4 regions of the Blastococcus sp. SYSU D00820 genome follow, and region 4 is predicted to be linked to each of the others. Evidence: riboswitches for the same ligand, from Rfam matches in the RefSeq annotation. Region 4 holds a riboswitch; each other region holds the start of a gene.
What was found. A riboswitch is a leader RNA that binds a small molecule or an ion and turns the genes downstream of it on or off. The one in region 4 is predicted to bind cyclic di-AMP.
Positions count from the first base shown of each region.

Region 1: another riboswitch for cyclic di-AMP. It lies ahead of ACI79R_RS01735 (C40 family peptidase); the one in region 4 lies ahead of ACI79R_RS10150 (NlpC/P60 family protein).
Region 2: another riboswitch for cyclic di-AMP. It lies ahead of ACI79R_RS16955 (aggregation-promoting factor C-terminal-like domain-containing protein); the one in region 4 lies ahead of ACI79R_RS10150 (NlpC/P60 family protein).
Region 3: another riboswitch for cyclic di-AMP. It lies ahead of ACI79R_RS14770 (hypothetical protein); the one in region 4 lies ahead of ACI79R_RS10150 (NlpC/P60 family protein).

Region 1 is NZ_JBJGZW010000001.1:368,323-373,672, forward strand. It holds gene ACI79R_RS01720 (transglycosylase domain-containing protein) at 1-1,165, shown strand, start outside; partial or broken gene ACI79R_RS01725 (YhjD/YihY/BrkB family envelope integrity protein) at 1,192-2,025, opposite strand; gene ACI79R_RS01730 (hypothetical protein) at 2,066-2,245, opposite strand; cyclic di-AMP (ydaO/yuaA leader) riboswitch at 2,472-2,589, shown strand; gene ACI79R_RS01735 (C40 family peptidase) at 2,604-3,683, shown strand; gene ACI79R_RS01740 (hypothetical protein) at 3,739-4,278, opposite strand; gene ACI79R_RS01745 (DUF3817 domain-containing protein) at 4,375-4,695, shown strand; gene ACI79R_RS01750 (serine hydrolase domain-containing protein) at 4,731-5,350, shown strand, end outside.
Region 2 is NZ_JBJGZW010000017.1:41,353-46,702, forward strand. It holds gene ACI79R_RS16935 (ABC transporter permease) at 1-227, shown strand, start outside; gene ACI79R_RS16940 (FMN reductase) at 221-853, opposite strand; gene ACI79R_RS16945 (LLM class flavin-dependent oxidoreductase) at 850-1,953, opposite strand; gene ACI79R_RS16950 (hypothetical protein) at 2,236-2,985, shown strand; cyclic di-AMP (ydaO/yuaA leader) riboswitch at 3,152-3,308, shown strand; gene ACI79R_RS16955 (aggregation-promoting factor C-terminal-like domain-containing protein) at 3,521-4,345, shown strand; gene ACI79R_RS16960 (class I SAM-dependent methyltransferase) at 4,496-5,140, shown strand; gene ACI79R_RS16965 (TetR/AcrR family transcriptional regulator) at 5,201-5,350, shown strand, end outside.
Region 3 is NZ_JBJGZW010000013.1:73,473-78,822, forward strand. It holds gene ACI79R_RS14760 (ABC transporter substrate-binding protein) at 1-103, opposite strand, end outside; gene ACI79R_RS14765 (hypothetical protein) at 410-685, opposite strand; gene ACI79R_RS14770 (hypothetical protein) at 721-1,617, opposite strand; cyclic di-AMP (ydaO/yuaA leader) riboswitch at 1,810-1,965, opposite strand; gene ACI79R_RS14775 (LysR family transcriptional regulator) at 2,111-3,034, opposite strand; gene ACI79R_RS14780 (cyclase family protein) at 3,141-4,154, shown strand; gene ACI79R_RS14785 (FAD-dependent oxidoreductase) at 4,169-5,299, shown strand; gene ACI79R_RS14790 (VOC family protein) at 5,316-5,350, shown strand, end outside.
Region 4 is NZ_JBJGZW010000007.1:71,874-77,223, forward strand. It holds gene ACI79R_RS10140 (D-alanyl-D-alanine carboxypeptidase family protein) at 1-708, shown strand, start outside; gene ACI79R_RS10145 (hypothetical protein) at 778-1,083, shown strand; cyclic di-AMP (ydaO/yuaA leader) riboswitch at 1,341-1,513, shown strand; gene ACI79R_RS10150 (NlpC/P60 family protein) at 1,656-2,630, shown strand; gene ACI79R_RS10155 (M48 family metallopeptidase) at 2,720-3,985, shown strand; gene ACI79R_RS10160 (glycosyltransferase family 4 protein) at 3,982-5,136, shown strand; gene ACI79R_RS10165 (AMP-dependent synthetase/ligase) at 5,124-5,350, opposite strand, start outside.

The sequences.
Region 1 (5,350 bases), on a different contig from region 4:
GTCGGACCCCTACGTCTCCCGCGTCTACCGCGACGGTGCCGGCCCCTACGACGTCCGGAACGCCGGCAGCTACCGCGGCACGCTGGACATGACGACGGCGCTGTACCAGTCCTCCAACACCTACTTCCTGGCGCTGGAGGACGCGCTGGGCAGCGTCGAGGAACCGGTGCGGATGGCCGAGGCGATGGGGCTGTTCCAGTTCAGCGACCCGGCCCTGCCGCAGCAGATCATCGACGACAACCGCGGCTCGTTCACCTTCGGCGCCGAGGCCACCAGCCCGCTGGCCCTGGCCAGCGCCTACTCCACGCTCGCCGCCAGCGGCACCCAGTGCGACGTCGTCCCGGTGACCGCCGTGACCGACGCGTGGGGCGAGCCGGCCACCACCCCCGACGGCGAGCCGCTGGCGCTCGGCGACCGGTGCACGCCCGAGGCGATCCCGCCGGGCGTGGCCACCACGCTGAACCAGATGCTGCGCAAGGACGTCGAGCCCGGCTTCAGCGGGCAGACCGGCCGCCGCGCCTACGTGCCCGGCCACCAGATCGCCGGCAAGACCGGCACCTCGCAGGACAACTACTCGGTCGCCTTCGTCGGCTACACGCCGGAGATCACCGCGAGCGTCATGGTGCTCAACCCCAAGCGCAACCAGGACGTCGGCGGGTTCGGTGGCGGCAAGGGCGCGACGATCTGGCACGACGCCATGGCCCCGATCCTCGAGGCCCGCGGCAGCTCCGACTTCCCGCCGGCCGACCAGACCGTGGTGGAGGGCAACACCCGCCCGGTGCCCTCCTGCTCGTCGGTGCGCGCCTGCCAGACGGCGCTGACCAACGCCGGCTTCGTGCCCGCGCAGGCGCGTGTCGACAGCGCCAGGCCCGCGGGCGCGCTGGTGGGCACCAGCCCGCCGGCCGGCGGCCGCGCCGTCCCCGGCCAGACGGTCACCATCCTGGTCAGCAACGGCGCCGACTACGTCGAGCCCGCTCCCGAGCCGCCGCCGGCCGACCCGGGCACCCCGGCGCCGCCACCCGCCCCGGCGCCCGAGCCGCCGCCGGCGCCCGAGCCGGAACCGGCACCGGCACCGGAGCCCGAACCGGCGCCCGAACCGCCCGCGCCGGGCACCCCCGGGGTGCCGCCGCCCCCGCCGCCCGGGTTCACCCGGCCGGGCGGCTGACGCCGGTCCAGCCGGTCGGCCAGTGACTGGGTGAGCAACCAGCCGACCAGTACCACCAGGTGCAGCAGGAACATCCACAGCGCGATGGCCACGGCCGCGCCCACCCCGGTGAGGCCGCCGAAGGGCGCACCGAGGTCCAGCGGCAGGGACAGGAACAGCACGAAGCCCTGCAGGAACCCGGACAGGCAGGCGGCGATGAACAGCGAGCCGCAGACCAGGGCCGCCGGCCGCACCCGGCCGGCGGCCACGACGCCGTAGCCCCACAGCAGCGGCACGGTGAGCACGAAGAGCACCGAGTAGTAGCCCAGCGCGAACCGGCCGATGGTGGCGCCGGCGCCGCCGTCCTCCGCCAGGCCGGCCATCGTGTCGGCGGCCAGCAGCAGGGGGTAGAGCAGCAGCGGGGTGAGGACCACCAGCGGCAGCGCCAGCAGCCGGCCGCGCCAGCCGGTGAGCGTGTCGCGCTGGCTGGTGAACCGCAGGAGCGCGCGGCGCAGGCCCTCGCCGTAGAGCGAGAGCGGCACCAGCGCGATCAGCAGCCCCAGCAGGTCGGTGCCCAGCGCGGCGTCGACCAGCCCCTGCAGGGCCGCCGGTGCGCCGAGCGCGTCCGGCAGCAGGCCCGCCAGCCGGTCGCCGAGCTCCCGGACCCGGTCCGCGCCGGCCAGCAGGCCGGTCAGCCGGAAGGCGACCACGAACAGCGGGACGACGGCGATGCCGGCGTAGAAGGTCAGCCCGGCCGCGATCAGCGCGAGGTCCCGGCCGCGCAGCCGCAGCCGGACGCCGCGCAGCAGGGTGCCGGTCTCGGCACGCAGGCCGCGCCAGGCCCCGGCCGGCGGGGACGGATCGGACGCGGCCTGGCTCACCGGATCGTGCCAGCAGCTCGGGAGGGGCGCGCGACGGGGCTCAGCCGCCCTGGGTCGGGGCGTCCTCGCTGTCCTCGCAGTTGGCGTTGTCCTCGGCGCTGCCGCACTCGGTGGTGCCGCGGTCGAGGTCGCTGTTGTCGCCGCAGGCGGCGATCCCGGTCAGGGAGCCGGCGACGGCGGCCACGACGAGGGCCTTCTTCAGATACAGGACGGGACGCATGCCCACCTCCTGCGCGGCAGAGCGCCGGCCGAAACCCCGGGGTGCCCGCGGGCAGCAGACGGCGTCGGCCCGCCGCAATGTGTTGCTGATCGCTCACTGTGAGCGAACGAATTACACGCAGGTGATTGTCACGGGGCGATAACGCCCCCTACGGTGAGTACGTCCGACGGGGCGCTCCGTCACCGAGATGGGTGACACCCCGTGGACGCCGTCGAGCCGGTCGACCCCTCGGGGAACGCCGGGCCGGGGACCCACCGCAGCACTGGGGTGTAGTGCGCACGCGCACCGGGCGACTTCCCGTCCGAACCCGTCAGCTAACCCGGTAGGCGGCCATGGGAGAACGGAGAGCCGCCGAACCATGGCGACTGCGAACAGCACTGTGCGCGCCGGTCGCGGCTGGCGCCGCGCCGCACTGGTCCTCGCCGGGGCGATCGGGGTGGCCCTCGTGCCCGGGCCGGCCGCTGCCGAGGAGCCGACCAGCTCCGCCGAGGCCGCCGCCCTCCTCGCCGCCCGGGGCCACGAGCTCGAGGTGATCACCGAGGAGTTCAACGTCGCCCGCGACGAGCTGGCCGCCCAGCAGGCCGCCGCGCAGGCCGCCGCGGCCCAGGCCGCCGCCGCGCAGACCGCCGTGCAGGCCGCCCGCGAGCAGGTCAGCGACATCGCCCGCACCGCCTACACCGGCCCCAGCATGGGCTCGCTGCAGGCCATGCTGACCAGCGGCTCGGCCGAGGAGTTCGTCGACCGGGTCGGCCTGCTCGAGACCGTCGCCGACCACCAGGGCGTGGTGCTCGCCCAGGCCGTCGGCGCGCTCGACTCCGCCGCGGCCGCCCAGGCCGCCGCCGACGCCGCCGCCGCCCAGGCGCAGCAGACGTTCGACGCGGTCGCCGCCCAGCAGGCCGACCTCGAGGCCCAGATCGCCGACTACCGGGCCGACTTCGAGCGGCTCAGCGCCGCGGAGCAGCGTGCCGCGATCGAGGCCGCCAGCACGCACGGGGGCACCGTCGCCGGCGCCAGCCGCGACGAGCGCGAGGAGCCGGCCGCCGGACCGGCCGCCGCGCCGTCGGCCCCGGTGGTGGCCAGCAGCAACGCCGCCCAAATGGCCGTCGACACCGCCATGGCCCAGCGGGGCAAGCCCTACGTGTGGGCCGCCGGTGGACCGAGCTCCTTCGACTGCTCCGGGCTGACCCAGTTCGCCTACCGCGCCGCCGGCATCAGCCTGCCGCACTCCAGCCGCATGCAGTCGACGATGGGCCAGGCCGTCTCCCGCGCCGACCTGCAGCCCGGCGACCTGGTCTTCTTCTACAGCCCGGTCAGCCACGTGGGCATCTACATCGGCAACGGCCAGATGGTGCACGCCCCGACCTCCGGTGACGTGGTCAAGGTGGCCAGCATCGACGTCATGGGCGGCTACGCGGGCGCCCGGCGGCTCGCCGCCTGACCCTCGCGCTCGCCCGGAGCCCCGGCCGCCACCTGGCGGCCGGGGCTCCGGCGTCTCAGCTCCCGGACTCCTCGACCGCCTGGAGCAGCCCCCAGACGAAGCGCGCGCGCCGGCCGCCGGGGAGGGCGACCTCCCAGCGGGTGACCACCCCCGGGTCGACGTCGACCGCGCCGGGCAGCCCCGTCACGTCGTCCAGCACGTGCTCCCAGACGCGCAGCGCGCCCGGGCGGGCCGGCGGCACCGCCGAGCCGGGGGCGCGGACCAGGTGCCCGTGCAGCACCTCGCCGCCCGGCCCGGACAGCACCTGCCACCGCAGGTGCGGCCACAGCGGCACCGGCCACCGGCGCACCTCGAGGTCCAGGTCGCCGAAGCGGCGGGGCTCCACCTCGGCCGGCCCGAGGACAGCCGTGCGCAGGGCCAGGCCGCGCGGCGCCCGCGGGCTGTGCTGCAGGGCCTGCCAGCGGGTGTGCGCGGCGTGCGCCTCGCCGCGGGTGGCCCCGAGCCGGGGGAGCGCCTGGGCGACCAGGTCGGGGCGCAGGTCGGCCATCCGGCGCAGCAGCACGAGGCAGAACTCCCGCCGCGCCAGCCCCCGCACGGGCCCGACCCTGCCACGGAGGTCACACCTCGACGCGGGGACGCCCCACCCGGCCCCGCCGTTGGACCGGGGAGACCCCCGACCCCCGAGGACCCGATGAGCCCGCGCACCGCCGTCCCGCTGTTCCGCATCGTCGCCGTCGCCGAGGCGCTGTCCTGGCTGGGCCTCCTGATCGGCATGTACGTCAAGTGGATCGCCGGCACCTCCGAGGTCGGCGTCCAGGTGTTCGGGCCGATCCACGGCGGGGTGTTCGTCCTGTACTGCCTGGTCACGCTGGTCACGGCGCGGGCGCTGCGGTGGTCGGCCTGGACCACGCTGGTCGCGCTCGCCTGCTCGGTGCCGCCGTTCGCCACGGTCGCCTTCGAGCGGTGGGCGCTGCGCACCGGGCGGCTGGACGCCGCCCCCGCGGCCGCCTGACGCCGTGCCGGGCGCGGTGCCCTACGGTCGCCGTCATGCCCGAGCCCGTGCTGCCCGCCACCGCCCGGACCCTGCTGGCCCGCGTCGCGCGCGTCCAGCGCGACGGCCGCGTGCCCGGCGTCGTGGCCGGCGTGGTGCGGGACGGCGGGCTCGCGTGGTCGGCCGGCCGCGGCGACGTCCCGGAGCCGCACACCGACGTGCAGTACCGCCTGGGCTCGATCAGCAAGACCGTCACCGCCGTGGTGGTCATGCGGCTGCGCGACGAAGGCCGGCTGCACCTGGACGACCCGCTGGAGCGGCACGTGCCCGGCACGCCGCTGGGCGACCGGACCGTCGGCCAGCTGCTCGCGCACCTGGCCGGCGCCTCGGCCGAGACGCCCGGGGGCTGGTGGGAGCGGGTACCCGGCGGCTCCCTGGACGAGCTGGCCCTGACCGCGGACGCCGTCGTGCTGGGTGCCGCCCGCCGGTTCCACTACTCCAACCTCGGCTTCGGCCTGCTCGGCGAGCTCGTCGAGCGGCACCGCGGGCGGCCGTGGGCCGACGTCGTCCGCGACGAGGTGCTCGCCCCGCTCGGCATGTCGCGGACGACGACCCGCCCGCAGGCGCCGGCGGCCGAGGGGCGCGCGGTGCACCCGTGGGCCGACGTCGTCCTGCC
Region 2 (5,350 bases), on a different contig from region 4:
TCCCGCTGGCGTTCTTCTCCGACGTGTTCCTGGTCGGCGGCCCGGAGTGGATGCGCACCATCGGCGGGCTGTTCCCGCTGCGCCACTTCCAGAGCGCGCTGGCGCAGGCCTGGCACGTCACGCCGTCGATCGGCTGGGACCACGTCGCGGTCCTGGCCGGGTGGGGCGCCGTCGCGGCCGTCGTGGCGGTCCGCTGGTTCCGCTGGGAGCCGCGCGGCGGTCAGTGACCGCCGCGGAGCAGCTCCTCGAACGACGGCGTCCCGCCGAACGGGCCGTCGAGCACCGGCCGGGCCACCGCGGCCGGCCGGCCGCCGACCAGGTCGGCCAGCTCGCCGGCGGCCCGGTCGACCCGCTCGGCCAGGCTGCGGCTGGTGCCGTCGCCGCCGGCCCAGTCCTCGGCGGCGGCGAAGACGGCGGTCGGCACGGTCACCGCGCGCAGGTAGGCGAACAGCGGCCGCATCGCGTGCTCGAGCACCAGGGAGTGCCGGGCGGTGCCGGCGGTGGCGCCCATGAGCACCGGGGTGCCGGCCAGCGCGTCGCGGTCCAGGACGTCGACGAACGTCTTGAACAGGCCGCTGTAGGACGCCGAGAACACCGGCGTCACCGCGATCAGGCCGTCGGCCCCGGCCACGGTGCCCAGCGCCGCCTGCAGCGACCGGTTGGCGAACCCGGTGACCAGGTCGTCGGCGAGGTCGCGGGCGTGCTCGCGCAGCTCCACGACCTCGACGGTCGCGTCGTCCCCGCGCCGCCCGAGGGCGGCGACGGTGGCGGCGGTGAGGCGGTCGGCCAGCAGCCGGGTGGACGACGGCGTGCTCAGCCCGGCGCTGACGACGGCGAGGGTGCGGGTGCTCATCGGACCGGGACCTCCTCCTGCTGCTGCGCGGCGCGGGCCGCCACGAGGGCGGCGTGGGTGGGGGCGTCGGGCACGTGCGCGGGCTTGAGCGCGGCGAACTCGCGGCGCAGCACCGGCACGACCTCCCCGCCGAGGATGTCCAGCTGCTCGAGCACCGTCTTCAGCGGCAGCCCGGCGTGGTCGACGAGGAACAGCTGCCGCTGGTAGTCGCCGACGTACTCGCGGAAGCCCAGCGTGCGCTCGATGACCTGCTGGGGGCTGCCCACGGTCAACGGCGTCTCGCGGGTGAACTCCTCCAGCGACGGGCCGTGGCCGTAGACCGGGGCGTTGTCGAAGTAGGGCCGGAACTCGCGGACGGCGTCCTGGCTGTTCTTGCGCATGAACACCTGCCCGCCGAGGCCGACGATGGCCTGGTCGGCGCCGCCGTGCCCGTGGTGCTCGAAGCGGCGGCGGTAGAACTCGACCATCCGGGCGGTGTGCTCGGCCGGCCAGAAGATGTGGTTGGCGAAGAACCCGTCGCCGTAGTACGCGGCCTGCTCGGCGATCTGCGGGCTGCGGATCGAACCGTGCCAGACGAACGGCGGGACGCCGTCCAGCGGGCGCGGGGTCGAGGTGAAGCCCTGCAGCGGGGTGCGGTACTTGCCCGACCAGTCGACGACGTCCTCGGTCCACAGCCGGCGCAGCAGCGCGTAGTTCTCGACGGCGAGCGGGATGCCCTCGCGGATGTCCTGGCCGAACCACGGGTAGACGGGGCCGGTGTTGCCGCGGCCCATCATCAGGTCGACCCGGCCCTCGGCCAGGTGCTGCAGCATCGCGTAGTCCTCGGCGATCTTCACCGGGTCGTTGGTGGTGATCAGCGTGGTGGACGTCGACAGCTGCAGCCGCGTGGTGCGGGCGGCGATCCAGGCCAGCAGCGTGGTCGGGGAGGAGGAGAAGAACGGCGGGTTGTGGTGCTCGCCGAGGGCGAAGACGTCGAGCCCGACCTCCTCGGCCTTCAGCGCGATCGTCTGGACGGCCTTGATCCGCTCGGCCTCCGCGGGGGTGCGGCCGGTGGTCGGGTCCTGCGTGATGTCGCTGACGGTGAAGATCCCGAACTGCATGTCGATCGCCTCTTTGGTTGAGAGTGCAACTACTGGCCCGTGCAACCGGGGGTCGGGGGCGGGCATTCCCCGCGCTCCGGTCGTGACCGCTTCGTGACCGCTCCGTGACCTCTCATTGCCCCTGCGTAGTGGGCCGGGCACGCGCCGCTGGACTACGCCGGGAGCGCTCCGGAGGGCTCCGGATCGCCCTTCGCGGAGCGCGCCGGTGCGTCATCGTGGGTCGTGGGCGGATCCCCTCCGCAGGTGGGAGCGGAGGGGGACGGCGGACCCGGAGGGTGCTCCATGTCGCTGCGCGAAGAGGTACCGACCACTCCTGCGCCGGGCGCCGGGCCCGCTCGCGGTCTCGACGCGCTGCTCGGCACCGACCCCTGCTTCTCGGGCGCACTGCGCGGCTACGACCGGCTCCAGGTCGACACCTACGTGGCCTGGGCGGAGAACGAGATCGCCCTGGCGCGCCGGGAGAGCGACCACCTGCTCAGCCGCTACGCGGCCTGCTCCGGCGAGCTGCAGAACGCCCGCCGCCGGCTGGCGCAGTTCGTCCGCGAGCGGGACGGCGGAAAGGTGCGGGAGCTGGTCGAGCGCGCGGAGCGCCGCGCGGCCGAGACGGTGGCCGACGCCGAGGCCGAGGCCGAGCGGATCCGCGCCGAGGCCTGCACCGAGGCCGAGGCCCGGCTGGCCAAGGTGGCCGCGCTCCGGGACGCCGCCCGGGCCGAGCGCGACGAGCTGCTCGCCGGCGCCCGGCGGGAGGCCGAGGAGCTGCGCCGCGCCGCCGCCGAGGAACTCGCCGCGCGCCTGGCCGACGAGGAGCAGCGTGCCCGGCAGGACCGCGAGGCCGCCGAGGCCGCGGCCGCCGCCCGGCTGGCCGCCGTCGCCGCCGAGGTGCAGGCGCTGGAGGCGCAGCGGGACGAGGCCCGGCGGTCGCTGCGCCGGCTGACCGGCCAGATCGGCGACGCGCTGCAGGTGGTGGCCGGCAGCCTGCCCGAGGACCTCGTGCAGCTGACCGACGCCAGGCGTCCGGTGTCGGCGAGCTGAGGCCGGCGCCACTCCGGACGCTCCCCGCCCCACCCGTCACAGGGGTTGCGCGAGCTTCCTCACGGCGGGAATCCCGCTCGCGGCATTGTCACGGGACGGTAACGCCGCCTACGGTCGAGGCGTCCGGTCGGTCCGCAGTCCCCATCCGGGGAGCCCGGCCGGGCGCCGCCGAGTCGTGTCCGCACCCGTGGACGCGAGCCGGGGACCCACCGCAGCACCGGGGTGAATCCCGTCTGCCGGACGCCCGCCGTCCGTCAGCCGGGTAGGGCGCTTCCTTCCCGCCCGAACCCGTCAGCTAACTCGGTAGGCGGCCGCAGAAGGAACGGAGAGTCTCCGCATGCCCCGCCTCCGGGCTCCCTCGGGTTCCAGGGCCTCCCGGCCGCGCACCGCGCCGCCGACGTCGACGTCCTGACCCGCTGACGCCGGCCGGCCCCAGAGCCGCCGGCCCCCCGAAGACCACCGCAGCGCCGGGGTCGCCGCCCCGGGACCGGGGTCGCCTCCGCGCGCGCACTCTCCCTCGGAGCACCGCACCCCCATGCCCACGAGCACCCCGCAGTCCCCGGCCGCCGACACCCTCGAGGCGCCGGCCGTTCCCGCCGCCCCCGCCCGGGGCCGCCGCCGCGCCCGCCGCGCCACCACCCCGCTCGGCCCGCGCCGCCCCGCGCTCTACCTGGCCGCCGCGGCCGCCGGCGCCGTCCTGGTCAACGTGCTGACCACCAGCCCGCCGGCCGCAGACGCCGAGACCCGGACCGCGTCGGTGTCGGTCAGCGTCGCCGAGCAGCTCGGCATCACCGCCGAGCAGGCCGCGGCCGCCACCCCCGACCTCACCGGCCTGGAGGACCTCGCCGCCTCGCGCAGCGAGCGCGACGCCGCCGAGGCGCAGGCCGCCCAGGCGCAGGCCGCCGCCGACCAGGCCGAGCTCGACCGCCAGGCCGCCGAGGCCGCGGCCGCCGCGCAGGCCGCTGCCGAGGCGCAGGCGGCGGCGGAGGCCGCCGCCGCTGCCGAGGCCGCCGCCGAGCAGGCCGCCACCCAGCCGGCCGCCGCCCCGGCCCCCTCCTCCTCGGGTGGTGGGCAGGGCTCGTTCAAGGACTACGCCATGGCGCAGGTCGGCAGCGGCGGGGAGTTCGACTGCCTCGAGCGCCTCTGGGGCCGGGAGAGCGGCTGGAACCCCAACGCGCAGAACCCGACCAGCACCGCCTACGGCATCCCGCAGTTCCTCGACTCGACCTGGGCCGGCACCGGGATCGCCAAGACCAGCGACGGCTACCGCCAGATCGACGCCGGGCTGATCTACATCGAGAACCGCTACGGCTCGCCGTGCGGCGCGTGGGCGCACAGCCAGTCGACCGGCTGGTACTAGAAGGACCCCACTGCCCCCCACGCCTCGCAGGCTCGGCGCGGGACCCTGCAGCGGGGCCGCCGCTGCCCCCCACGCCTCGCAGGCTCGGCGCGGGACCCTGCAGCGGGGCCGCCGCCGCGGCGGCGCGGGGCCAGGTGGTGGGATCCCCGGGTGACGCTCGTCCCCGTGCCCGCCGCCTTCGTCCGCGCCCACACCCAGGTGCGCCGGCCCTCGTCGGTGCCGGAGGTCCGGCTGCACGTCGCCGACGACGTCGTCGCCCTGTGGGAGGCCATGGAGGTCGACGCCGGGGGAGCCGGTGACGCCCCGCCGTTCTGGGCGGCGGCCTGGCCCGGCGGGCAGGCCCTGGCCCGCTTCGTCCTCGACACCCCGGAGGTCGTGGCCGGCCGGACGGTCCTCGACCTCGGGGCGGGCAGCGGCCTGGTCGTGCTCGCCGCGGCACTGGCCGGGGCGACCGGCCTGCTGGCCAGCGACGTCGACCCGTTCAGCCGGACGGCGATCGGCGTGAACGCCGTCCTCAACGGCATCCGCGACGTCAGCGTGCTCGGCGACGTGCTGGGCCACGACCTGCCCGGCGTGGACGTCGTCCTGGCCGGCGACGTCTGCTACGACCGCGCGATGACCGAGCGGGTGCTGCCGTTCCTCGAGCGGCTGCGCGACCGGGGGGCGGAGGTCTACATCGGCGACCCCGGGCGCCCCTACCTGCCGCACGAGCGCCTGACCGCGGTCGCCGTCTCCGACATCGCCGAGACCGAGGGCCCGGGCATCCGGCGGACGACGGTGTGGCGGCTGCCCTGAAGGGGTGGGCCCCGGCTCGACACCGTGTCGAGATCCTCGACGCTGGTTAGGGTCGGCGGCGTGGCCGCACCGCTCGACGACGCCGCCGGGCCCTCGCGCGGGCGCCGCACCCGCCGGCCCTCCGGCGACGACCGGGAGCGGGCCCTGCTGGCCACCGCCGAGCGGCTGCTCGAGGAGCGGCGGCTGGCCGAGATCTCCGTCGACGACCTC
Region 3 (5,350 bases), on a different contig from region 4:
TCGGCTCCCCGGTCAGCTCGGCGTTGGCCTCGGGGCGGTTGGGCTCGTCGTCGCCACCGCCGCAGGCGGCGGTCGCCAGGGCGAGCGAGGCGGCCGCCGTCACGGCGGCGATTCGGGTCCGGGATGTCCGCATACCACTTCCTCGGGGTGTGGCCGGTCGGATGGGGGTGGTGCCCGTACGCGTGCGGAACCGCCGTCTGGAAGGCAGCCGGCGTGCTCCCAAGCAAGTGCTTGGTTGCCGCCGGATGTTAGGTGGATCACGAGAGCGGCGTCAACGACGCTGACCGTTCTGTTACCTGATCGCCGAGGTGGCGGGCCGGATCGCGGCGCGCGGTGCCCGGACAGCACTCGGCCCGACCGGCGCCGGGAGGCGCGGGTCGGGCCGAGGAGGAGCGGGACGGGCGGACCGTCAGCGGGTCAGCAGCCGCCGGAGGCAGCGGCCGGGCAGCCCGGCGAGCGAGCGGACGACCACGCGGCCGAGCAGCAGCAGGTCGGCGTACTCCGGCGGCCGGGGCGCCGGCCGCGCCGGTCGCGCCGGCGGGCCGGCCGGCCGCTCGGGCACCAGCAGGTCGAGCGCCGAACGGCGGGCCGGCGACCGCAGGGAGGCCAGGGAGGGGATCTCCGGGGCCGGCGGTGCGCCGTCCCGAGCGCGGTCGTCCTCGCCGTCGTCGTACTCGCGTGCCACGCCGCTGACGCTACGGCGGCCCGGACCGCCCGCGCTCACCGGTAGTTGACGTGGACGTGGTCGAAGTGGTTCGCGGTCACGCCGCCCCTGTCCTCCATGGTCGACCAGGAGCCGCCCGGGGACTGGAGGATCCGCTGCTCCCAGATGATGTAGGCCACGCCGAGCTCGTCCCAGTGCGCGATGTGGTACGCCACGATCGCGTCGCCGAGCGCGGCGTCGGACATGACCATGTAGTCCAGCGCGTTCCCCGACGGGTGCCCGTCCGGGTCGGTGGCGCTGGCGCGGGTGCCGCCGAGGGTGATGCCCCCGGCGCCGGGCACGTTGCTCACCACGGCGTCGGCGGCCGCCTGCACCCGCGACGACACCGGTCCGGCGGTGTTGCGGATCTGCGCGACCGAGGTGGCCGCGGTGCTGGCCGACGCCCCGCCGCCGCCGGAGCCGCCAGAGGAGCCGGAGCCGCCGGAGGAGGACTCCTCCTCGGCGGCCGCCTCGGCCGCCGCGGCGGCCTCCGCGGCCGCGGCCGCAGCCGCGGCGGCCTCCGCCTCGGCGCGGGCGGCGGCCTCGGCCGCGGCCCGCTGTGCGTCGAGGGCGGCCTGGTCGGCGGCGGCCTGCGCCTGCTGCGCGGCGGCCTCCTCGGCCTCGCGGGTGCTGCGGCTGGCCGCGAGGTCCTCCAGCGGCTGGAGGTTCTCGGTGACGTCGACGGGACCGCTCTGGGCGCTGAGGCCGAGGGCTTGGGCGACGCTCACGGTCTCCGACGCGCCGGCCTCGGCCTGCGCTCCGGGGTCGACGCCGAGGACGACGTTGCCGAGGACGGCGCCGGCGACGGCGACCCCCAGCAGGAGACCGGGACGGCGGCCGGCGAGGACGCGGCGGCGGGCGGTGCGGGTGCGGCGGCCGGCGGCGTGGCCGGACGTGGTCGTACGGGGATCCATCGAGGGGGGTGCTCCGAGCGGTGCGGGCACGGCGGCGCCAGGGGCGCGGGGGCCGTGGGATGGGTGCGGGGACGGCGGCGGCGGGGACGGGCCCGGCCGGCGGTCAGATCCGCGGGCGCACCAGGGGCCGGCAGTGCCGGGTCGATCGAGGACGTGCAGCAGTGGCAGGGCGCGCCATCGGGCGGCTCTCCGTTTCTCCCAGAAGGCCGCCTACCGAGTCAGCTGACGGGTTCGGGCGGGAAGCAGCCCTACCCGGCGCGGGACGCGAGGTCCTGCGACGCGGGATTCACCCCAGTGGTGCGGTGGGTCCCCGGCTCGCCCCGGAGGGCGACTCGGCGGCGTCCGCCCGGACTCCCCCGGCAGGGGTCGTGACGACCGGTCGGACGCCGACACGGTAGTCGTCGTTATGGACTCGTGACAATCGGAGACCGGCGTTTCGTCAGCGTGATGCGTGTCGCGGCGGTCGCCGCGCGGGCGGGCGGTGTATCCGGGGTCAGGGTGCGAGCGGCTCGGTCGCCTGCCGCGCGGCCCGCGTGACGAGGTCGCGGAAGAACCGGTGCTCGGGGTCGCCGTCGTGCACCGGGTGCCACCACATCGCCTCCATCAGCGGTCCGGCGTCGAACGGGAGGGGCAGCGCCCGCACGCCGGCGTCCAGCGGCAGCGACCGCACCAGCCGCTCCTGGAGCAAGGCGATGCGGCCGCTGCCGGCGACCAGACCGGGCACCGTGAGGAAGCTCTCGGTGACCACCTGGACCCGCGGCTCGATGCCGAGCATCCGCATCTGCCGGGCGGCGGGCGTGGAGGCCGTCGGCCCGTGGTAGGTGGCGACCCACGGGAGCGACTCCAGGTGCTCGACGGTCACCTCCTCTCCCACCACCGGGTTGTCGGCGGACACGACGAGCACCCACCGGTCCTGGTGCAGGTCGGCGTGCGGCAGGTCGCTGATGAAGCCGTGCGGGAGCACCAGGAGGTCGCGGTTGAGCAGCGTCTCCTGCACCTGGTCGACGGCATCGGGCGTGTTGTGCAGGAGGCGCAGCCGGGCGCCGGGGGCCTCCTCGGCCAGCAGCTGGGCCAGCGTGTCGCCGAGGACGGCGCAGCCGTAGTCGCTGAGCAGGACGGAGAACTCGCGCGTCGACTCGGCGGGGTCGAAGTCCGGCTGCGCGGTGAACACCCGCTCCACCCCGTCCAGCGCCAGCCGGACGCGCGGGCGGAGCTGGGCCGCCAGCGGGGTGAGCCGGTAGGCGTTGCCGACCCGGGAGAGCAGCTCGTCCCCGAAGTGCCGGCGCAACCTCGCCAGCGACGCCGACAGCGCGGGCTGGCTGAGCCCTAGCTGCTGCGCCGCCCGGGTGACGCTGCGCTGCTCGAGCAGGGCGTCGAGGGAGACCAGCAGGTTGAGGTCGAGGTTGCTCAGGTTCACCGGCCGAGGGTATCGACGGCATTGATGACACCCATCATCGATTGCCTCTTCCGTGATAGGCCACCGCCCGGGACTGTGGTGCACGTCGCTTCGAGGAGGACCCGACGTGCTGCCTGCTCCATCCCGGCCCGCCGCCGACCGGCTCGACCGCTCCGATCCGGAGGGCGCCATCGCCGCCGCCGCGCAGCGGTGCTCGAACTGGGGCCGCTGGGGTGCCGACGACGTGCTGGGCACGCTGAACTTCCTCGACGAGGCCAAGCGCCTCGAGGGCGCGGCCTGCATCCGGCGCGGGGTGAGCTTCTCGCTGTCGCAGTCCTTCGACATGGACGGCCCGCAGAAGGGCTGGCGGCGGCGGACCAACCCGGTGCACACGATGCTGGACACCGGCACCGACGCCGAGCGCGGCGTGCAGGGCTTCCCGCACGGCCTCGGCGGCGCCGACGACGTCATCGCCATGCCGCTGCAGGCCTCGACCCAGTGGGACGGCCTCGGCCACATCTTCGACCACGGCATGGCCTGGAACGGCCGCCGCGCCGGCGACGTGGTGACCAGCGACGGCGACAAGGTCACCGGCATCGAGACCACCGCCGCGCGCTTCGCCGGCCGCGGCGTGCTGCTCGACGTCGGCCGGGCGATCGGCACCGACGGCGAGCTCCCCGACGGCTTCGCCATCACCGCCGAGCACCTCGACGCCACGATCGCCGCCCAGGGCGGCACCTCCCACGTCGGCCGCGGCGACCTCGTCGTCGTGCGCACCGGCCGGCTCACCCGCGCCCGCCGGGACATCGCCGAGGGCCGCGGCTGGGGCGACTACGCCGGCGGCCACTCCCCCGGCCTGTCGTTCACCACCGCCGACTGGCTGCACCGCAGCGAGATCGCCGGCATCGCCACCGACACCTGGGGCTTCGAGGTGCGGCCCAACGAGTTCGACGTCGCCTTCCAGCCCCTGCACCAGGTCGCCATCCCCAACATGGGCCTGTTCATCGGCGAGATGTGGGACCTCGACGCCCTGGCCGCCGACTGCGCGGCCGACGGGCGCTACGAGTTCTTCCTCGCCGCGGCCCCCCTCCCCGTGACCGGCGCCGTCGGCGCCCCGGTCAACCCCCTCGCGGTCAAGTGACGAAGGAGCCACCGATGCCCGCAGTGAACAGCGTCCTGGTGGTGGGGGCCGGCCTCGCCGGCGCCGCCACCGCCATCCACCTCGCCGCCCGTGGCGTGGCCGTCGACCTGGTCGAGATCAAGCCCGAGGTCGCCGCGCTCGGCTCGGGCATCACGCTGCAGGGCAACGCGCTGCGCGAGCTGCGCTCCCTCGGCGTCTGGGACCAGGTGCAGGCGGCCGGCTACGCCTTCGACGTCACCGGCATCCGGGCGCCGGACCCGCACGGCAGCGTCGTCGCCGAGATCCCGGACGCCAAGACCGGCGGCCCGGACCTCCCCGCCGCGATGGGCATGCCCCGTCCCGAGCTGGCCCGCATCCTCGTCGACCGGGCCACCGCGGTCGGCGTCAAGGTGCGCCTGGGCACCACGTTCACCGAGCTGGCGCAGGACGAGGCCGGCGTCGACGTCACCTTCTCCGACGGCTCGACCGGTCGCTACGACCTGGTGGTCGGCGCCGACGGCGTCCGGTCGTGGACGCGGCGGGCGCTGGGCGTCAACCTCGAGACGCGGTCGGTCGGCATGGGCATCTGGCGGGCCTTCGGCCCCCGCCCGGCCAGCGTCACCCGCACCGACCTCTACTACGGCGGCCCGTCCTACATCGCCGGCTACTGCCCCACCGGCGAGGACTCGCTCTACGCCTACATCGTCGAGGACGCCCAGGACCGCAGCGGCCTGTCCCCCGAGGAGCAGCTGGCCACGATGCGGGACCTGTCGCAGGCCTACCACGGCCCGTGGGACGAGATCCGCGAGACCCTGACCGACCCCTCCCGCGTCAACTACACCTGGTTCGAGACCCACGTGCTCGACCAGCCCTGGAACCGGGGCCGGGTCGTGCTCATCGGTGACGCCGCGCACACCTGCCCGCCCACCATCGCCCAGGGCGGCGCCATGGCCCTGGAGGACGCCGTCGTCCTCACCGAGCTGCTCACCGAGCGCGACGTCCTCGACGACGACCTCTGGCAGGCCTTCCACACCCGCCGCTACGAGCGGGCCAGGACCGTCGTCGAGGCCTCCAACCAGCTCGCCCAGTGGCAGCTCGACCACGTCCAGGGCGACATCCCGAGCCTCATGCGCTCGATCGCCATGCTCACCAGCCAGCCCGCGTAGGACCAAGGAGACGACCATGCCCCCTCAGCGCCTGATCACCCACCTGCGGCA
Region 4 (5,350 bases):
CTGTTCGCCGTCACCGTGCCGGTCGCCCCGGCCGACGTGCTCCCCGGCGACCTCGTCTTCCTGGGCACCGGCGAGTCCGGGCTCGGGCACGTGGGCATCGCCCTGGACCCGCAGACGATGCTGGCCGCCGACGCCCGCGCCGGCGCGGTCGTGGTGCGGCGGCTGCCGGCCGACCAGGTGCTCGGCATCGGCCGGCCGAGCCTCGGGCAACGACCGCCGGTCGACGCCCCGGCGCCGACCGGCGGAGCTCTGCGGGTGGAGTGCGGCAACACCGTCTACCCGCCGAGCTACGACGGCGCGCGCTCGTGGGGCGGCTACCCCAACGGGCTGATCCCGCCCAGCGCCATGTGCCCGTTGGGCGTCGCCGGGCACACGCTGCGCTGCGACGCGGCGGCGGCCTACCGGGCCATGAGCGCGGCCTTCGCCGCGTCCTTCGGGACGCCGATCTGCATCACCGACTCCTACCGCACCTACGCCAGCCAGGTGCGGCTCTACGGGCAGAAGCCCGCGCTGGCGGCGGTGCCGGGCACCAGCAACCACGGCTGGGGGCTGGCGGTCGACCTCTGCGGGGGCATCGAGGTGTTCGGCACCCCGCAGTACCAGTGGATGGTCGCCAACGCCGGCCGGTTCGGCTTCCTGCACCCCACGTGGGCCGACCCGGGCAACGGCCGCGAGGAGCCCTGGCACTGGGAGTACGCCGGCACCTGAGCCGGAATTGTCGGTGGCGCTCCCTACCGTCCGGCGCGGAAGAGAGACCAGCCATCGAGGAGAGCAGCCATGCTCATCGACTGCGACACCTGCACCGCCCGCGGCACCGGCTGCGCGGACTGTGTGGTCACCGTGCTGCTCGGCGTCCCGCCGACGTGGCAGACCGAGGACCCGGCCGTCGTCCCCCTGGCCGGGCGTCCCGCCCGGACGCCGGCACCCGAGGTGGCCGCGCCCGGCCCGGGCGTGGTCGTCGACCTGGACGACGTCGAGCGCCGGGCCGTGCGGGCGCTGGCCGACGTCGGCCTGGTGCCGCCGCTGCGGCACGAGCCGGGGGCGGCCCCGGGGCGGGGGAGCGGGCGCCGGCGGACCGGCTGAGGGGGCGGCCCGGTGACCGGCACGGATCACGGACAGCAGCCGCCGTCTGACGCTGCGTGGGCTCGCGCACCCCAGTGGTCACGCCACGGAGTGGCGTCGCTCCTCACAGTGGGTATTCCCACAATCCAGGGGGTGCGCGTTTGTCACAACTGCATCACGTCCGTACCGTGTCAGCGTCCGACCGAGTGGTCGTCACCCGACACGGGGTGACCTCGGCCGGGCACCGCCGAATCACCGTCCGGTGTGCGGGGGCCCTCGGGTCCGCGTCGCCGGGGGTGAACCGGGGACCCACCGCAGCACTGGGGTGAGTTCTCGCGTGCGCCGGTCCGCCGGGGCACACGTCCCGCGGCAGCGGGGCGCAGAGATAGGGCACCTTTTCTTCCCAGCCCGAACCCGTCAGCTAACTCGGTAGGCGGTTGCTGAGGAAGAACGGAGAGCCGCCGCCCGTGGCGACCCCTCGCCCTGTACTGGGGCATGCACGCGAACAGCTCCACCCCGGCTCCGCGAACGGAGCGGGCCGCCTTCCCCTCTTCCGCCGCCCCGTCGTCCGACGGTTCAGCCGCGGCGTCCTGGTGGGGACCACCGCCGCCCTGACGCTCACCTTCCTGCCGGGCACCGCCGCGGCGGACCCGGAGCAGGCCGGCAGCGCCGCCGAGGCCGCCCAGCTGGTGGCCGACGCCAGCCACCAGCTCGAGGTCGTCTCCGAGCAGGTCAACGAGGCCCGCGAGCAGCTGGCGGCCCAGCAGGCGGCCGCCGAGGCCGCGCGCCAGGCCGTCGCCGACGCCGAGGCGCAGCTCGGCGAGCTGGACGGCCAGATCCGCCAGGTCGCCCGCAGCGCCTACACCAGCAGCAGCGACATGGCCACGCTCGACCTGCTGATGACCAGCGAGTCGGCCGAGGACTTCGTCGCCTCGCTGGCCACGCTCGACCAGATCGCCGGGCACACCACGGCCGTCCTGGCCGACGTGTCCGAGGCCGCCGAGGCCGCCGAGCAGGCCCAGGCCGACGCCGACGCCGCCGAGGCGGAGGCCGAGCAGACGCTGGACGACCTCACCGCGCAGGAGCAGCAGCTCCAGGACGACATCGCGGAGTACCAGGCCCAGTACGACCGGCTGTCGGCGCCGCAGCAGGCAGCGGTCGTCGCGGCGCACGCCGGTGAGTCGGTGCCCGTGGTCGCTCCGGTGGCGGCCGCCAGCGGCGCTGCCCAGGTGGCGGTCGACACCGCGCTGGCACAGGTCGGCGACCCCTACGTCTGGGGCGCCGGCGGGCCGAACTCCTTCGACTGCTCGGGCCTGACCCAGTACGCCTACGCGGCGGCCGGGATCAGCCTGCCGCACTCCAGCCGCATGCAGTCGCAGATGGGCCAGGCCGTCTCCCGGGCCGAGCTGCAGCCGGGCGACCTGATCTTCTACTACAGCCCGGTCAGCCACGTCTCGATGTACATCGGCAACGGCCAGATGGTGCACGCCTCGACCTCCGGCCAGCCGGTCAAGGTCGTCAGCGTGGACTCGATGGGCGGGATCACCGCGATGCGCCGGATCGCCTGACGACAGGGTCCAGCGACGCGGGCCGGTGACCTCCCTCGAGGTCACCGGCCCGCGTCGTCTCCAGGGCCGGCCGCTCTAGGATCGGCCGGGTGAGCGCCCGTCGGGCCGCGCTGGTGGTCGCGGGCGTACTCGCCGCGGCCCTGGTGCTGGTCATCGTCCTGCGCACCCCGTGGACGCTGCTGCCCGAGCCGCCCGGCGGAGCGACACCGATCCGGCCGGGCGAGGGGCTGCCGGCGGACGTGGTGGCCCGGGCCGAGGCCTTCGCCGCGTCGATCCGCCCGGCGTCGCTGACCTCGCTGCTGCTCGGCCTCGCCGTCTCCGCCGTGCTCGGCCTCACCCGGCTCGGCGGGCGGCTGGTGCGCCTGGTGGCCCGTCCGCTGGGTGGTGGCTGGGGATGGCAGGTGCTGCTCGGCACGATCGCGCTCCTCGTCGTCGGCCGGCTGGTCACCCTTCCGGTCTCCGCCTACGGCGAGGTGCTGCGCCACCGGTACGGACTGTCCACCCGCAGCTGGCCGCTGTGGCTCCGGGACGTCGCCGTCTCCACCGCCATCGACGCCGCGCTGACGGCGGTGGGCCTGCTGCTCCTCGTCTGGCTGGTGCGGCGGGCTCCGCGGACCTGGTGGGCCTGGGCGTCGCTGGGCGCGGCCGGCCTGGTCGTCGCTGGCTCGTTCCTGTACCCCGTGTTGATCGAGCCGGCGTTCAACCGCTTCGAGTCGCTGCCGGCCGGCCAGCTGCGCACCGACCTGCTCGAGCTCGCCGAGGAGAGCGGCACCCCGGTCGAGGACGTCCTGGTCGCCGACGCCTCGCGACGGACGACGTCGTTGAACGCCTACGTCTCCGGGTTCGGGTCGACGCGGCGGATCGTCCTCTACGACACGCTGCTCGACCAGCTGCCCGACGACGAGATCGAGTCGATCGTCGCCCACGAGCTCGGCCACGTGGCCACCGACGACGTCCTGACCGGCACGCTGATGGGTGCGCTCGGCGCCGCGGCCGGCATGGCCGCGCTCGGCTGGCTGCTGAGCTGGACGCCGCTGCTGCGCCGGGCCGGCGCCGAGTCGCCCGGCGATCCCCGGGCGGTCCCGGTGGTGCTGCTGCTGATCGGCGTGGGCGCCCTGCTGGGCACCCCGGTGCAGAACCTGGTCTCCCGGCACGTCGAGGCCCGGGCCGACCTGCACGCCCTCGACCTCACCGGGGATCCGGAGGCCTTCGTCGCGATGCAAAACCGGCTGGCGGTCACCAACCTCTCCGACCCCGATCCGCCGGCCGCCTGGCAGTGGTTCTTCGGCTCCCACCCGACCGGGCCGCAGCGGGTGGCGATGGCCGGTGACTGGACGAGGCTGGGACCGCGGTGACCGGCACCGGGCGCACCCTCGTCGTCACCAACGACTTCCCGCCGCGCCAGGGCGGCATCCAGACCTTCGTGGCCGCCCTGCTGGCCCGCCGGCCGCCGGAGTCGCTGGTGGTCCTGGCCTCCCGGTCCCCGGGGTGGGAGGAGTACGACGCCGCGCTGCCCTACCCGGTGGTGCGCCGGCCGACCGCGATGCTGCTGCCGACACCGGGGACGGCCCGGGTGGCGGTGGACCTGGTGCGCCGGTACGGCTGCGACACCGCGTTCTTCGGGGCGGCCGCGCCGCTGGGCCTGCTGGCACCGCGGCTGCGCGCCGCAGGGGTCCGGCACCTCGTCGGCGCCACGCACGGGCACGAGACCGGCTGGGTCGCCGTGCCCGGCGGGCGGGCGCTGATGCGCCGGATCGCCACCGGGCTGGACACGCTCACCTACATCAGCGAGTACACCCGCAGCCGGCTGGCGCCGGCGCTGGGGGAGCGGGCCCGGCTGGCCCAGCTGTCCCCCGGGGTGGACGTCGAGGCGTTCTCCCCGGCCGCCGACGGCGCGGTGGTGCGCCGCCGGCACGGCCTGGGGGACGCGCCGGTGGTCGTCTGCGTGTCCCGGCTGGTGCCGCGCAAGGGCCAGGACGTGCTCGTGGCCGGCTGGCCGCAGGTGCTGGCGCGCCACCCGCGCGCGCGGCTGCTCCTCGTGGGAGGGGGGCCGGAGGAGGCACGGCTGCGCCGGGCCGTCGCCGCGCGCGGCCTGCAGGACTCCGTCGTCCTCACCGGTCCGGTGCCGCCGGACCAGCTGCCCGCCCACTACGCGGCCGGCGACGTCTTCGCGATGCCGTGCCGCACCCGGCGCGGGGGCCTGGACGTCGAGGGGCTCGGGATGGTCTACCTGGAGGCGGCCGCGGTCGGCCGCCCGGTGGTGGCCGGCACCAGCGGGGGAGCGCCCGAGGCGGTGCAGGACGGCGTCACCGGCCGGGTCGTGCGGGACCCCCGCTCACCCGGCGAGGTCGCCGCGGCCGTCGCCGACCTGCTGTCCGACGCCGGCCTGCGCCGCGCGATGGGCGCGGCCGGCCGGGCGTGGGTGGAGCAGCGGTGGTCGTGGGAGACGATCGCGGCGACCTTCGCAGCGTTGCTGGCGCCGGGACCCGGCGCTCAGCGGGAGTAGAGGGCCTCGACCTCGGAGCCGAACTCCTTGAGGACCACCCCGCGCTTGAGCTTCAGGCTCGGGGTCAGCATCCCGTTGTCCTCGGTGAAGTCGGTGGTGAGGACCCGGTACCGCTTGATCGCCTCGGCCTGGGAGACGGCCTTGTTGGCGTCGGCCACCGCGGCGTCGAGCTCGGCCTTGATGTCGGGGTCGTCGACGAGGTCGGCGACCTTGG